DNA from 2 places in the Micromonospora sp. WMMD956 genome. Region 1 is predicted to be linked to the other one. Evidence: riboswitches for the same ligand, from Rfam matches in the RefSeq annotation. Region 1 holds a riboswitch; the other holds the start of a gene.

Region 1 (4,381 bases):
AGCACCCCGCTGGTGACCGCCACCGGCCCCGCCTCGACCAGCGTCCGGCCGGTGCGCTCGGCGGCGAACAGGACCAGGGTCACCACGATGCCGGCGGCGCTGAGCAGCAGCGGCGCGGCCCGCCGGGCGAGCACCCCGTAGCGGATGCCGAACAGCGGCAGCACGGCCAGCTCCACGCCGATGGCGACGGCCGGCGCCACCGGGTCGAGGGTGGCGAGCAGGGTGAACGAGAAGACCAGCGCGGCGGCGACCTTCGCCACGGGGTTGCGCCGGGCCAGCGGGGCCCCGGGTGCGGCGACCGGCTCGATGCTGATCACGCGACCACCGCCCGTCGGCGGCCGGTGCCGGTCACGCCGCCACCGCCGCCGGGTCTCGGGTGAGGGTGAGCCGCCGGTCGGCCAGGGCCGCCACGAAGTCCGCGTCGTGGGTGACGGCGACGACGCCGTGCCCCTCGTCGCGCAGCTCGGCGAACAGGTCCACCAGCTCCAGCCAGGTGCGCCGGTCCTGGCCGAAGGTGGGCTCGTCGCAGACCAGCAGGCGGGGCGCGGTGGCCAGGGCCGTCGCCACGCTCAGCCGCCGCGCCTCCCCACCCGAGAGGGTGTACGGGTTCGCGCGCGCCAACCGCGCCAGGCGCAGCCGGTCCAGCAGCCCGTCCACGGTGGCCCGGACGGCGGCCTCGCCGTGGCCGGTGCGGCGCGGCCCGAGGGCCAGCTCGTCGTAGACCGTGCCGGTGACGAACTGGTGCTCCGGGTCCTGGAAGACCGACCCGATCCGGCGGGCCAGGGCGGGCGCCCGCCAGCGGTGCGGCGCGGTGGCGGCGTCCCGCCCGGCCAGCTCCCGGGTCGCCGCCACCCGCCCGGCCCCGGGGCGCAGCAGGCCGCCCAGCAGCAGCGCCAGGGTGGACTTGCCCGCCCCGTTCGGGCCGAGGACGGCGAGCGCCTCGCCGGCGCGTACCGCCAGGTCGGTCGGGGCGAGGCGGGGCGGCAGGGCGGCCCCGTCGGCGGTGAGCAGCGCCGCGCCGGGGGCGGCGGCGGCCCGCCGGGGCGGCACCGTCCGGCCGGGCACCCAGACCCCCTCGGCGGCGAGCGCGTCGCCGTGGGCGGCGAAGACGGCCTCCGGCGGCCCGTCGGCGCGCAAGCCGCCGCCCGGCTCCAGCACCACCACCCGGTCGACCAGCGGCAGCGCCTCGGCGACCCGGTGCTCGACCAGGACCAGCGCGGTGTCGGCGGTGACGGCGTCGGCCACGGCCCGGCGGACCAGCGCCGCCCCGGCCGGGTCGAGGTTGGCGGTCGGCTCGTCGAGCAGCAGCAGCCCCGGCCGCAGGGCGAGCGCCCCGGCCAGCGCGAGCCGCTGCTGTTCGCCGCCGGAGAGGGCGGCGGTCGGGCGGTCCCGGTGGTAGGGGAAACCGACCCGGCGCAGCGCCTCGTCCACCCGGGGCCAGATCTCACCGGCGGGCACGCCGCGGTTCTCCAGCCCGAACGCGACGTCGTCGCCGCAGCGGGCCATCACGAGCTGGCTCTCCGGGTCCTGGAAGACGATGCCGACCCGGTCCCGGTCGGCGCGGGGGTCGACGCCGTCGACCTCGACGACGCCCTCCTGCTCGCCCGAGTCGGCGGAGAGCAGCCCGGCCAGGGCGGCCAGCAGCGTGCTCTTGCCGGCCCCGGAGGGCCCCAGCAGCAGCACCCGCTCGCCGGCCCCGACGCTCAGGTCGACCCCGCGCACCGCCCAGGCCCGCCGCCCGGCGTGCCGCCACCCGAACCCCCGCACCACCACCCGCGCCGTCACCCGTCCCCCTCCCCGGTCGGCATGTGGACCGATCGCGCTAGATCGGGGTGCGGGTGCGGGCGGCGGGGAAGCGGTCCAGGACGCCCGTGGTGAGCAGGGCGCGCAGGAGGGCCCACGCGCCCGCGCCCGCGATGACCGTGGCGCTGACCACGGTGAGCAGGGCGTACGGGAGGCGGTAGCCGGTCAGGTCGTACTCGGCGTTCCACACGAGGAAGTCGAACAGGGCGGCGCCGACGCCGGTGAGCGCCCCGGCGAGCAGCGCGGTCGGCAGCCGGAACGAGCGGTAGCGGAACGCGGCGAACGCCAGCTCCGCGCCGAGGCCCTGGACCATGCCCTGCGGGATCACCGTGCCGGCCCACTGGCTGCCCAGCAGGGCGGACAGGACGGCGGCGACGGTCTCGCAGTACAGGGCCGCGCCCGGCTTGCGGATCACCAGGCCGCCGAGCACGGCCGGCATCAGCCAGACGCCGTAGAGCAGGGTCTGCGCGGGCGGGAAGAACGCGAACGCCCCCTCGGTGGCGCTCCAGACCAGCCCCCAGGCCCAGAAGATGACGCCGAAGGCGACGGCGATCACCGAGGCGACCACGATGTCGATCGTGCGCCAGCGGTTGCTGTCGGTGTGGTTCATGGTGGCTCCCAGTCCTTGACGAACCAGGAGAAGACGCACGCCGCGCCCGGTGCACCGGACGTCGACGCGGCTGGAGGTCGACCGAACTCCCTGCGCTGGCATTACCCAGATCAGGTTCGAGGGTCTGCGGGCGGTGCCCGCACTCTCAGCGCTGTGCGCTCCCCTGTCGGATGTGAAGTTGTCTTCCCGACGCTAACACCCGGGAAGATCACCGGGCAAAGTGATCTTTCCGCAGCTCACGAGGGAGGATCGGCGGAACCCGGTCACCGCCGTCCCGGCGTCGTCCGTCGACCCGGCCCGCCGGGCGCGATAGTGTCGCGCCGCCGGACCTCACCCGCCTCCAGGGAGCAGACCGTGGCGTCGACGACCGACAGCTCCGCGCCGCCCGCCGGCCCCGACGGGCGGGCCCCGGCGACGGGGCCGGGCGGCGGGGACCGGCCGGACGTACCCCAGGGGGAGGCGGCGTCGGGCGGGCCGCGACGGTCGGTCGGCGGCCGGATCGGCTCGGTCGAGGTGCTGGCCGCGCTGCTGGTTCTCCTGATCGTGTTCCGCGCGCAGCTCGCCGCCGCGCTGTCCGCGCCCCGGTTGCAGACCTGGACGACGGTCTTCGTCTCGGTGCTGGTGCAGGCCGTGCCCTTCCTCGTCTTCGGGGTGCTGCTCTCGGCGGTGATCGCGGTCTTCGTGCCGCGCTCGTTCTGGGCCCGGGCGCTGCCCCGGCACCCGGCCCTCGCGGTGCCGGTGGCCAGCGCCGCAGGCGTGGTGCTGCCCGGCTGCGAGTGCGGCTCGGTGCCGATCGCCGGGTCGCTGATCCGGCGCGGCGTGACCCCGGCGGCGGCCCTGGCGTTCCTGCTCGCCGCCCCGGCGGTCAACCCGGTCGTGCTCGCCGCCACCGCCGTCGCCTTCCCCGGCGCTCCGGAGATGGTGCTCGGCCGGGCGGTCGCCAGCCTGGTCGTCGCCATGGTCATGGGGTGGCTCTGGCTGCGGCTCGGCCGCGCCGACTGGATCCGGCTGCCGCGCCGGCCCGAGCTCGACGGCGCGTCGCGGGGCGCGGCCTTCTGGGCGGCCGTGCGCCACGACGTCGTGCACGCCGGGGGCTTCCTGGTCGTCGGCGCGATGGCCGCCGCCAGCATCAACGTGCTGGTGCCGGAGCGCTGGCTGCAGACCCTGGCCGACAAGCCGGTGCTGTCGGTGCTCGCCCTGGCCGTGCTCGCCGTGCTGCTGTCCATCTGCTCGGAGGCCGACGCCTTCGTCGCGGCGTCGCTGTCGCAGTTCTCCCTCACCTCCCGGCTCGTCTTCCTGGTGGTCGGGCCGATGGTCGACCTCAAGCTGATCTCGATGCAGGCCGGCGTCTTCGGCCGCCGGTTCGCGGTCCGGTTCGCCCCGGCGACGTTCGCGGTCGCCGTCGGCGTGGCCAGCCTCGCCGGGGCGGTGCTGCTGTGAACCGGCAGGCGCAGGCCGTCGTCCTGCTGCTGCTCGGCGGCGCGGTGGTCCGGGCCAGCGTCACCGACCTCTACCTGCGCTACGTCAAGGAGGGGCTGCGGCCGTTCCTGATCGCCGCCGGGCTCGTGCTGGTCGTCGCCGCGGTCATGACCCTGTGGTACGACCTGCGCCCCGCCCCGCGCGGCGACGCCCACGGGGCCGACGACGACGGGCCCGGGGCCGGGCCCGGCGGGCACCCGGCCGACGACGACGGGCACGGGCACGGCCACCACGGGCCGCGCGTCGGCTGGCTGCTCCTGCTGCCGGTGCTCGGGCTGCTGCTCGTCGCCCCGCCGGCCCTCGGCTCGTACGCGGTGGGCCAGGCCGGCACCGCGCTCGCCGGCCAGCAGCAGTCGGACTACCCGCCGCTGCCGCCGGGCGACCCGGCCCCGGTCACCGTCCTCGACTACGCCTCCCGCGCCCTGTTCGAGCGGGGCGCGTCGATCGGCGAGCGGCGGGTCCGGCTCACCGGGTTCGTCGCGCCCGGCC
Region 2 (4,381 bases), 670 kb from region 1:
GTCGATCGGCGTGAAGGCGCTCGACTCGAACGGGTTGGTGTTGTCACCGGTGGCCAGGTACAGGTTGCCCTTCGAGTCGAAGGTCATGCTGCCGCCGGCGTGGCAGCAGGTGTTGCGCTGCGTGTCGACCTGGAGGACGACCTTCTCGGTGGCCTTGTCGATGGCGTCACCGTTGACGGTGAACCGGGACAGGTAGTTGCGGGGGCCGCCACCGGCCGGCGCGTAGTACAGGTAGATCCACTTGTTGGTGGCGAAGTCCGGGTCGAGGCGGAGGCCGAGCAGGCCGTCCTCGTTGCCGGTGAAGACGTCCAGCTTGGTCGCGGTGACCGTGTTGCCGGTGTCCGGCTTGATGATCTGCACCCGGCCGTCACGCTCGGCGTAGAACACCCGACCGTCCGGAGCGATGTCCAGCTCCATCGGGTTGTTGGTGTTGCTGTCCAGCGTCACCTTGTCGAAGTTCGAGGTCTTCGAGGCGCCGCAGTCGGCCTTCTCCACGCCCGCGGCGGTGCGGATGCCGCCGAGCAGGTGGGCCAGGAACTCGGGCTCCTGGTACGACTGCTGGGTGTGGCCGCCGCCGGTGTACCAGGCCCGGCCGCCGTCGTAGTCCTGGCACCAGGCGGTCGGGTGGTCGGCGCCCATCGCGCCGGTGCCCGGGGTGTAGGACTTCTCGTCCAGGCTGGCCAGGACGTGCACGTTGGCGCGCGGGTTGGTCCGGAAGTTGTACCACTCGTCGAACCGGGACCACTTGTCCGGCAGCGTGGCCGTGGACGGGTGGGCGTGGTCCTCGACCTTGACGGTGGCCTGCTGGTTGGCCGGGTGGTTGGAGAAGTACGCGCCGACCAGCTTGCCGTACCAGGGCCAGTCGTACTCGGTGTCCGACGCGGCGTGGACGCCGGCGTAGCCGCCGCCGGCCTGGATGTAGCGCTCGAACGCGGCCTGCTGGTCGGCGGTGAGGACGTCACCGGTGGTCGACAGCCAGATCACGGCCTGGTACTTCGCGAGGTTGGCGTCGTTGAACGCGGCGCCGTCCTCGGTCGTGTCGACGGTGAAGCCGTTGTCGGTCCCGAGCTTCTGGATCGCGGCGATGCCGGCCGGGATCGCGTCGTGCCGGAAGGCGGCGGTCTTGGAGAAGACGAGCACCGAGAACGGGTCCGTGGCGGCGGCCGCCACGGGGGCCGCCGCCAGGGGCGCCGCCTGCGCGGCGGCCGGTGCCGCCTGGGCGGGGGTGCCGGCGACCAGGCCGGTGGCGACGAGGGACAGGCTGAGAAGTGAGGAACTGAGGATGCCGCGAGGTATGCGGCGGCGGCGGGATGGAGACACTCCATGCTCCTTTTGTCCGAGCTGGACAGTGGTGGGCTCGGGGACGACTTCGCCGCAGACCGTCCCCGGTCGGTGCGGGTGCCGGGTCGGACCAGCGCCCGGGCACCTGTAACGTCGGCGCGGGCCTGGGCCCGCGCCGGTCGGACCGGCACGCGAGGGGGCCGCGTGCCGGTGGTCGGTGGGCGGTCACGCCAGGGCCGTCCACCGGTCGGATCGGGGTGGACGACCACGCCAGGGCCGCTCACCGGTAGGTCGGTGCGGGCCACGCCGAGGCCACGCGCCGAAATATGTCGATCGGTTGAACAAATTAGCGCCGCTGGACTCGTTTCCGGCAAGGCGTCGGCGTGTAACGATTCGGTATCGGCGATCGGCCTATCCGGCGCATGCGGAGGAATGGGGAGAAGTGGCTCGCCGGCCGGTTGATCGTGGTCTGGACCACCGGTCGGATCCCTTGGCGGATCGACCGATCCGTCGTACGGTGACACGGAAGTAACCCACGGGAGCCCGGTGCACCGGGCTGAGAGGGGGGCTGGAGCCCCCGACCGTCGAACCTGATCCGGGTAATGCCGGCGCAGGGAGGAGAGTTGCCGTGCCGTCCCTTGGACGACTGCATCTGATCACCGACACCCGGCCGGGGCGCGACCCCCTCGCCGTGCTGCGCGCCGCCCTGCCGGTGGCCCGCGCCGAGCTGGTCGTCCAGGTCCGGGTCACCGACGACGCCACCGACCGCGAGGCGTACGACCTCGCCCGGCGGGCGGTCGCCCTGTGCGCCCCGTACGGGGCGACGTGCCTGGTCAACGACCGGCTGCACGTGGCGCTCGCGGTCGGCGCCGCCGGCGGCCACGTCGGCGCGGACGACCTGCCCGTCCCGGCGGCCCGCCGGATCCTCGGCCCCACCGCGGTGCTCGGCGCGACCGCCCGGTCACCGGGACCGGCCGCCGAGGCGGTGGCCGGCGGGGCCAGCTACCTCGGCGTCGGCCCCTGCCACGCCACCGACACCAAGGCGGGGCTGCCGGACCCGATAGGCCCCGCCGGGGTACGCGCCGTGGCCGGGGCCGTGGCGGTGCCGGTGATCGCCATCGGCGGGGTGACCGCCGCCGGTGTCCCGGCGCTGCGCGCCGCCGGGGCGTACGGGGTGGCGGTGGTCGGGGCGCTCTCCGCCGCCGCCGATCCGGCGCGCGCCACCGCCGAGCTGCTCGGGGCGCTGACGTGCTAGCCGGCGCCGGGGTGTCCGGCGGCGCTGCGGCGTCCGGGGGAGCTGACATGTTAGGAAGGGACCCTTCCTATACAGAAAGCGTTAACAGGGGGCCCTTCCTTACCGACGTGGCGGTGGTGGGGGGCGGGGCCGTCGGGCTGGCCGTGGCGTGGCGGTGCGCGGCGCGCGGGCTGCGCGTCACCGTGCACGACCCGGCCCCCGGGGCGGGCGCGTCCCACGTCGCCGCCGGGATGCTGTCGCCGGTCGCCGAGTCCTACTTCGGCGAACGGGAGCTGACCGCGCTGCTGGTCGCCTCGGCCGCCCGCTGGCCCGCGTTCGCCGCCGAGCTGACCGCCGCCAGCGGCGTCGACCTCGGGTACCGCACCGAGGGCACCCTCGTCGTCGGGCTCACCGGCGACGACCTCGCCGAGGCACGGCGGCTGTGGTCGTACCAGCGGGACCTGGGGCTGCCGATCAGCCCGCTGCGCCCGTCGGAGCTGCGCGACCGCGAACCGGCGCTCGCCACCCGGGTGCGCGGCGGCGCGATCGCCCCCGGCGATCACCAGGTCGACCCCCGGCGGCTGGTCACGGCGCTGCGCACCGCCGCCGGGCGGGCCGGCGCGACCCTCGTCGCCGGCGGGGTGCGGTCGCTGTCCGACCTCGACGCCCGGGTCACCGTCGTCGCGGCCGGCTGCGGGGCCGCCGCGCTCACCGGGCTGCCGGTCCGCCCGGTCAAGGGCCAGATCCTGCGGCTGCGCGCGCCCGACGGCGGCCCGCCGGGCTTCCGGCACGTCCTCCGGGGGTACGCCGACGGCGAACCCGTCTACCTGGTGCCCCGCTCCAGCGGGGAGGTGGTGGTCGGCGCGACCGTCGAGGAACGCGCCGACACCGACGTCACCGCCGGGGCGGTGCTGCGGCTGCTCCGCGCCGCCGTGGATCTCGTCCCCGAGCTGGCCGAGTACGACCTGGTCGAGGCGACCGCCGGGCTGCGCCCCGGCACCCCCGACAACAGGCCGGTCATCGGGCCGCTGCCCGGCCGGCCCGGCGTGCTCGCCGCCACCGGCCACCACCGGCACGGCATCGTGCTCACCCCGGTCACCGCCGACCTCGTCACCGACCTGATCGTCACCGGGCAGGCGGGCTCCCCGGCGGTGGATCCGCTGCTCGCCCCCTTCACCCCCGAGCGGTTCGCCGGCCAACGCCGGTCCGACTGACCGCCGTCGACCCGACCGACCCGACCACCCGACCGACCCGCGCCACCGACCCGCGCCACCGGTCCGCGAGCCGCGCACCGAGCCGCGCACCGAGCCGCGCACCGAGCCGCGCCACTGGTCCGGCCGGGCCGCCGCCGGCCTGACCGATCGCGTCCGGCCCGGCGCGTCCCGTCACCGGTGGCGGGCCGAGGACGCATCCGAGGAGGAGCACCCACATGGAACTGACGGTGAACGGCACCGGGCGTACCCTGCCCGCCGGAGCGACCGTGGCCGACCTGGTCGGCCTGGTCACCGATCAGCGGCGCGGCCTCGCCGTCGCGGTCAACGGCGAGGTCGTGCCGCGCGGCGGCTGGCCGGGGACCCCGCTGCGCGACGGCGACCACGTCGAGGTGCTCAGCGCCGCCCAGGGCGGGTGACGGCATGTCCCACGAGGGCTTCGCGTTCGAGCTGGGCGGCGTGACGTTCGGGTCCCGGCTGATCCTCGGCACCGGCGGCGCGGCCAGCCTGCACGCGCTGGAGCAGGCGATCCGGGCGTCCGGCACCGAGCTGGTGACGCTCGCGCTGCGCCGCGTCGACACCGCCCCCGCCATGGGCGGCGGGCTGCTGGAGCTGCTGGAGCGGTGCGGGGTGCGGCTGCTGCCGAACACGGCCG

Evidence for each region. Region 1 has a riboswitch for thiamine pyrophosphate ahead of O7628_RS05070 (ECF transporter S component). Riboswitches for the same ligand answer to the same signal wherever they lie in the genome.
Region 2: another riboswitch for thiamine pyrophosphate. It lies ahead of O7628_RS08120 (thiamine phosphate synthase); the one in region 1 lies ahead of O7628_RS05070 (ECF transporter S component).

The regions. Positions count from the first base shown of each region.
Region 1 is NZ_JARUBI010000005.1:1,098,202-1,102,582, reverse strand. It holds gene O7628_RS05080 (energy-coupling factor transporter transmembrane component T) at 1-317, opposite strand, end outside; gene O7628_RS05075 (ABC transporter ATP-binding protein) at 349-1,785, opposite strand; gene O7628_RS05070 (ECF transporter S component) at 1,823-2,413, opposite strand; TPP riboswitch at 2,483-2,588, opposite strand; gene O7628_RS05065 (permease) at 2,912-3,853, shown strand; gene O7628_RS05060 (TIGR03943 family protein) at 3,850-4,381, shown strand, end outside.
Region 2 is NZ_JARUBI010000005.1:1,764,132-1,768,512, reverse strand. It holds gene O7628_RS08125 (ThuA domain-containing protein) at 1-1,320, opposite strand, end outside; TPP riboswitch at 1,808-1,915, shown strand; gene O7628_RS08120 (thiamine phosphate synthase) at 1,910-2,536, shown strand; gene thiO (glycine oxidase ThiO) at 2,584-3,729, shown strand; gene thiS (sulfur carrier protein ThiS) at 3,945-4,145, shown strand; gene O7628_RS08105 (thiazole synthase) at 4,150-4,381, shown strand, end outside.